DNA from 2 places in the Thermaerobacter subterraneus DSM 13965 genome. Region 2 is predicted to be linked to the other one. Evidence: predicted binding sites of a transcription regulator. Region 2 holds the regulator's gene; the other holds the start of a gene.

Region 1 (3,214 bases), 2.0 Mb from region 2:
CCGCGCCGACCTTGATCACGGCCACGCCGCCGGCCAGCTTGGCCAGCCGCTCCTGCAGCTTCTCGCGGTCGAAGTCCGAGGTGGTCTCTTCGATCTGCCGCTTGATGACGTTGATGCGGGCCTTGATCTTCTGCGGGTCGCCGGCGCCTTCGACGATGGTCGTGTTCTCCTTCTCCACGACCACCTTCTTGGCGCGGCCGAACATGTCAGGGGTGACGTTCTCCAGCTTGATGCCCAGGTCTTCGGAGACCACCTGGCCGCCGGTGAGGATGGCGATGTCCTCCAGCATGGCCTTGCGCCGGTCGCCGAAGCCGGGCGCCTTCACCGCGCAGGACTGCAGGGTGCCGCGGATCTTGTTGACCACCAGGGTGGCCAGGGCCTCGCCCTCCACGTCCTCGGCGATGATCAGCAGCGGCTTGCCCCGCTCCACCACCCGCTGGAGGACCGGCAACAGGTCATTGACCGAGGAGATCTTGCGGTCGGTGATCAGGATGAAGGGATCCTCCAGGACGGCCTCCATGGCCTCCGGGTCGGTGACGAAGTACGGCGACAGGTAGCCCCGGTCGAACTGCATGCCCTCCACGACCTCGACGGTCGTGTCCAGGGTCTTGCTCTCCTCGACCGTGATGACGCCGTCCTTGCCGACCTTCTCCATGGCGTCGGCGATCATCTTGCCGATCTCTTCGTCGTTGGCGGAGATGGAGGCCACCTGCTGGGTCGCCGACTTGGTCTCCACGGGCTTGGCGATCCGCTTGATCTCCTCCACCACGGCGGCGACCGCCTTCTCGATGCCCCGCTTGACCAGGATCGGGTTGGCGCCGGCGGCCACCACCTTCATGCCCTCGCGGACCATGGCCTGGCCCAGCACGATGGCGGTGGTGGTACCGTCACCGGCCACGTCGTTGGTCTTGGTCGCCACCTCCGTCAGGAGCTTGGCGCCCATGTTCTCGAAGGGGTCCTTGAGTTCGATCTCCCGCGCGATGGTCACACCGTCGTTGGTGATGGTGGGGGAGCCGAACTTCTTCTCCAGGACCACGTTGCGGCCCTTGGGCCCCAGCGTGATCTTGACGGCGTTGGCGACGGTGTTCAGCCCCTTTTCGAGGCTGCGCCGCGCCTGCTCGTTGAAGACCAGCTGCTTCGGCATGCCGCTTCCCCTCCTCGGTTACTGAACGATGGCCAGAATGTCCCGCTCGCTGAGGATCAGCAGCTCCTCGTCATCCAGCTTGACCTCGGTGCCGGCGTACTTGGAGAAGATGACCCGGTCACCTTCCTTGACCTCCAGGGGCACCTTCTGGCCATTCTCGAGGATGCGGCCCGTGCCCACGGCCAGGACCTCACCCTGCTGGGGCTTCTCCTTGGCCGTGTCCGGCAGGATGATCCCGCCCTTGGTCCGCTCCTCTTCCTCCAGCACCTTGACGACCACCCGGTCGCCGAGAGGGCGCAGCTTCACCGAAACGGTCCCTCCCTTGGGCTGCGGCTGAACGCTCACCGCCGTGCACCTCCCTGAAAGGATGCAGGTTGGTTCCGGGGCGCCCGGCCACAGCGATTGGATGATGGATTGCGGCATGACCGGCCGGCGGGCCGGCGGGCCGGAGCCCCCGGGCCGCTGGACGCCTGTCCTGTTAGCACTCCCTTCCGGAGAGTGCTAAGCCACCGACTATGGTAAAGCGGCCAAAAACGGTCGTCAAGCCCCGATTTGGCCGCCGCTCCCAACTCGGCCGCTTATCCTGTTCCCGCGCGAGGGGCGCTTTATGCGTGGCCGGTCAGGCATGGCCGGATGGTGCGCCTGAGGGCGGGGGCGGGAGAGGGTGGCCCGGCGCGTCGTGACCGCCCCCCTGCAGGATGGCCACGGCATGGGCCAGCAAGGGTTCCAGCGCCGCCAGGCACTCGGCCACCCCCCGGGGGCTGCCCGGCAGGTTGACGATCAGGGTGCGGCCCCGGATGCCCGCCACCCCCCGGGAAAGGTAGGCCATGGGGTTGGCCGCGCCCGTGGCGGCCCGCATCCGCTCGGGCAGCCCGGGCACCAGGCGCTCCACCACGTCCAGGGTGGCTTCCGGCGTGACGTCCCGGGGCCCCAGGCCGGTGCCGCCGGTGGTGAAGACGATGTCCGCCCGCCCGGCCGCCGCCCGCAGCCAGCGGGCGATGGCGTCCCGGTCATCGGGCACCACGCCGCGGTCCACCACCACCGCCCCGCCCTCGGCAGCCCAGCGGGCCAGGTACTCGCCGCTGTCATCCCGGCGCCATCCCTGGCTCACTCCGTCGCTCACGGTCAGGATCGCCACCCGCACGGCCTTCACCTTCCCTTCCGGTCCCCCGGGTTGCGGGTCTGCGGTGGCCCCGGGGGCAGGGGTTGCCGTCATGCCCGCGGGCCCGGGGGCCCCACCGGCTCGCCCAGGTCCTCCCAGGCCGGCTCGTCCGGGCGGGTGTACTCGCCGCTGCGCCCGCCGGTCTTGCGCACCAGGCGGACGGCCTCGATCACCATGCCCCGGTCCAGGGCCTTGCACATGTCGATCAGGGTCAGGGCGGCCACGGTGACCGCCGTCAGGGCTTCCATCTCGACCCCCGTGCGCGCGGTGGTGCGGGCGGTGGCCTGGATCTCCACGCCCTCGGCGCCGAGCCGGAAGTCGACGGCCACCGCGTCCAGAGGCAGGGGATGGCAGAGCGGGATGAGCCGGCCGGTCTCCTTGGCCGCCAGGATGCCCGCCACCCGGGCCACGGCCCAGACGTCCCCCTTGGGCACGTCGCCCGCGCGCAGGCGGGCCAGGGTGGCCGGCGCCATGCGCACCCGGCCCCGGGCCACGGCTTCGCGGAGGGTGACGGGTTTGCCGCTGGTGTCCACCATCCGGGCCCGGCCTGCCCCGTCCAGGTGGGTCCATCCCTGGTCCCCTGCCGCCAGGCCCGGCCCGGTCCCTCCGGCGCCGGCCGGCGCCCCGGCGCCGGGAACCGCTCCCTGTCCGGAAGGCAAGGGCTCCCTCACCAGGGGATCACCTCCACCTCCGCACCCGCCGGCAGGCCCTCGATCTCCAGGGGCAGGTGGACCAGCCCCTGGGCGCCCGTGAGGGCCGAGATCAGGCCGGACTTGCGGGGCTGGGGGCGGGCACCGTACTCGCCCCCGCGCCAGATCAGGGCCACGGGTACGTACTCTTCCCGGCCCGGCGGGCGGCGCAGGGCCGTCTCCAGGCGCGCCCGGATGCGGGGGCCGGGACCGGGCTCG
Region 2 (3,214 bases):
GCTGCACCCCCTGGCCTACGCCGCCAGCCTGGAGCAAGGCGAGCCGGCCGTGGACCTGCGAGAACCCGTCGGCCGGCGCCAGGCGATGGAGGAGACCATGATCCTGGGCCTGCGCCTGGCCGAGGGGGTTGAGGAGGCTCGCTTCGCCCGGCGGTTCGGCCTGACCCCGGCGGAAGCCTTCCCGGAGGCGGTGGCCCGGCTGCTGGCCGGGGGCTGGCTCCTGCGGGAGGCAGGGTACCTGCGCCTCAGCCTTCAAGCGGTGCCCGTGGCCAACAGCGTGCTGGCCGAGTTCGTCGGCGCGGACCCGTCCCGTTGACGGCCGGCGCCGCCGGTGCTACCTTGTTAAGAGGATCATTAGCACTCTCTGATATTGAGTGCTAACCGGCCCGCATCCGGGCGCCGGCTCCGGGTCCGTGAGACCGCCGGGCAGGCGGCAGCCGGCTCCGGCAGCGGGCGTCGACTCGGTCTCCGGAGAGGGCCCACCGGGCGGCCCGGGTCGAGGTCGCCGGTCCGGCCATGGGTGCTGGGCCGTACCGGCCACGGCTGCCGGCCTGCAGCCTGCCGCCCTTTTGGCCCCGGCAAGCCCCGGGCTGGAAGGGTCCCGGGTCCGCCGGCTTGCGGCAGGTGCAGGTACCCGGTGGGGAAGCGGGGTCCGGAGCCGAGGGGGGAATCACCATGGACCGGCGCAAGCAGCAGGTCCTCAAAGCGGTGGTGGAAGACTACGTCGACACGGCGGAACCCGTGGGCTCCCGGACCCTGGCCCGCAAGTACGGGCTGGGGGTGAGCCCGGCCACCATCCGCAACGAGATGGCGGATCTGGAGGAGATGGGTTTCCTCGAGCAACCCCACACCTCGGCCGGGCGCATCCCGTCGGACCGCGGGTACCGCTTCTTCGTCGACATGCTGATGGAGGCCGTGGTCCCGCCGCCGGAGCTGGTCGAACGCCTGCGCCGGCTTTACGCCGAGCGGGTCGACCAGGTGGGCCGCCTGCTGCGGCAGACGGCCCAGGTCCTCAGCGAGGCCACGGACTGCCTGGCCCTGGTGGAGGCTCCGCGGGTGGAGCCCGTGACCTTCCGGCACCTGCAGGTGCTCCCCCTCAGCGAGCGGCGCGCGGTGCTGGTCCTGGTGACCGACGAGGGGCTGGTCCAGCAGCGGCTGGTGGAGCTGCCCGAACCCGCCAGCGAGGCGGACCTGCAGCGCATCTCGGCGGCCCTGACCCGGCGCCTGGCCGGCCTGACCCTGGACCGGGTGGGGCACACGGTGCTGCGGGAGCTCTACGACGAGCTGGCGGCCTGCGGGGCGCTGCTGGAGGTGGCGCTGGAGGCCTTGCGGCCTTCGGCCTCGGACGACGACCACCCGGTCTTCGTCATGGGCACGCGCCGCCTGTTCCGCCAGCCGGAGTTCCAGGACCTGGAGCGGGCCCAGGCCGTGCTGGGTCTGGTGGAGCGGCAGGAGCTGGTTCGGGACCTGCTGGGCCGGCAGGGGAACGACGAGCTGGTCATCACCATCGGACACGAGAACCCGTACCCCGATCTGTACGACTGCAGCGTGGTCAGCGCCACGTACCGTCTTGGTGGCGAGGTGGCCGGTCGCATTGCCGTGCTCGGCCCCAAGCGGATGCACTACCCCCGGATCACCAGCTTGATGGAGCTGCTGGCCCAGCTGCTGACCGAAGCCCTCGAGCGGTCGGTTCGGTGACCGGGCCCGCCGCCGGACGGGAAAGCTTGTCCCTGCCAGCCGGTGGCGGGGCTTTTTTGTCCGGGAGCCGGGACGGGTGCGGGGCGCTGGGAAGGAGGCAGGGCCCATCGTGACGGGTGAGGCGGTGACGAATACTCCAGGGGGCGCGGTGCCGGAAGGGTCCGGTGAATCCGGCCCCGGCTCCGGGGACGAACCGGCAGGGGACCTGGGTGCGGCCCAGGCGGCCCTGGCCGATGCGCGGCGCCAGCTGGATCAGGCCCGGGCGGAAGCCGAGGCGGCGCGGGCCGAGGCCGCTGCCGCCCGGGCGGAGGCCGAGGCGGCCCGGCGGCAGGCCCAGGAGACCCTGGATCAGCTGCGCCGGCTGCAGGCCGATTTCACCAACTACCGCCGGCGCATGATGGAAGAGCAGTCCCGGTGGCGGCAGGAGGCGGAGGCCGAGCTGGCCCGCGCGCTGCTGCCGGTGGTCGACAACCTGGAGCGGGCCCTGGCGGCCGCCGGCGAGGACGACCACCCGGTGGTGCAGGGGGTCGCCATGGTCCACCGGCAGTTCCTCGAGGTGCTGCGCCAGGCCGGGGTGGAACCCATCGCGGCCCAGGGGCAGCCCTTCGACCCCTACCGGCACGAGGCGGTGGCGCGGGAGGAAACGGCCGAGCATCCCGACGGGACCGTCATCGAAGTGTTCCAGAAGGGCTACCTGTACCGGGGACGAACGCTGCGCCCGGCCATGGTGAAGGTGGCCGTGGCGCCGCCGGAGGCCGCCCCGGGCGAGGGGACGGCCGGTTCGTCCGGATGAACCGGAGCCGGCGCACCGGCCGCAGGTTGAGTGCTGGAGGAGGCGACGCGACATGGGCAAGGTGGTGGGCATCGACCTGGGCACCACCAACTCCGTGGTGGCGGTGCTGGAGGGCGGCGAGCCCACGGTGATCACCAACGCCGAGGGGAGCCGCCTGACTCCTTCCGTGGTGGGTTGGTCCAAGGGCGGCGAGCTGCTGGTGGGCCAGGTGGCCAAGCGGCAGGCCGTCACCAACCCCGAGCGGACCATCTTCTCCATCAAGCGCTTCATGGGGCGGCGCTTCGCCGAGGTGCGGGACGAGGCCGGGCGGGTGCCGTACAAGGTGGTGGAAGGGCCCAACGGGGACGCCCGGGTGGAGGTGGACGGCAAGCTCTACTCCCCCGAGGAGATCTCGGCCATGATCCTGCGCAAGCTCAAGCAGGACGCCGAGGCCTACCTGGGCGAGCCGGTCACCCAGGCGGTGATCACCGTTCCGGCCTACTTCAACGACGCCCAGCGCCAGGCGACCAAGAACGCCGGCCGCATCGCCGGCCTCGAGGTGCTGCGCATCATCAACGAGCCCACGGCGGCCGCCCTGGCCTACGGCCTGGACAAGGAAGAAGACCAGAAGATCCTGGTCTTCGACCTGGGCGGCGGCACCTTCGACGTGTCCATCCTGGAACTGGGGGACGGCGTCTTCGAGGTCCGGGCCACCAGCGGCAACAACCACCTGGGCGGGGACGA

Evidence for each region. The regulator HrcA, encoded in region 2, represses chaperone genes, less so after heat shock. The targets are predictions, from matches to a motif close to TGTTAGCACTCNNNNNNNNNGAGTGCTAACA.
Region 1: groES (co-chaperone GroES) is a predicted target of HrcA. The motif match lies at 1,621-1,651, and genes of this name have one in related genera.

What each region holds. Positions count from the first base shown of each region.
Region 1 is NZ_JH976535.1:2,335,128-2,338,341, forward strand. It holds gene groL (chaperonin GroEL) at 1-1,144, opposite strand, end outside; gene groES (co-chaperone GroES) at 1,163-1,489, opposite strand; gene THESUDRAFT_RS09495 (MogA/MoaB family molybdenum cofactor biosynthesis protein) at 1,764-2,360, opposite strand; gene moaC (cyclic pyranopterin monophosphate synthase MoaC) at 2,357-2,977, opposite strand; gene THESUDRAFT_RS09505 (molybdopterin molybdotransferase MoeA) at 2,974-3,214, opposite strand, start outside.
Region 2 is NZ_JH976535.1:330,239-333,452, forward strand. It holds gene hemW (radical SAM family heme chaperone HemW) at 1-316, shown strand, start outside; gene hrcA (heat-inducible transcriptional repressor HrcA) at 676-1,698, shown strand; gene grpE (nucleotide exchange factor GrpE) at 1,808-2,491, shown strand; gene dnaK (molecular chaperone DnaK) at 2,544-3,214, shown strand, end outside.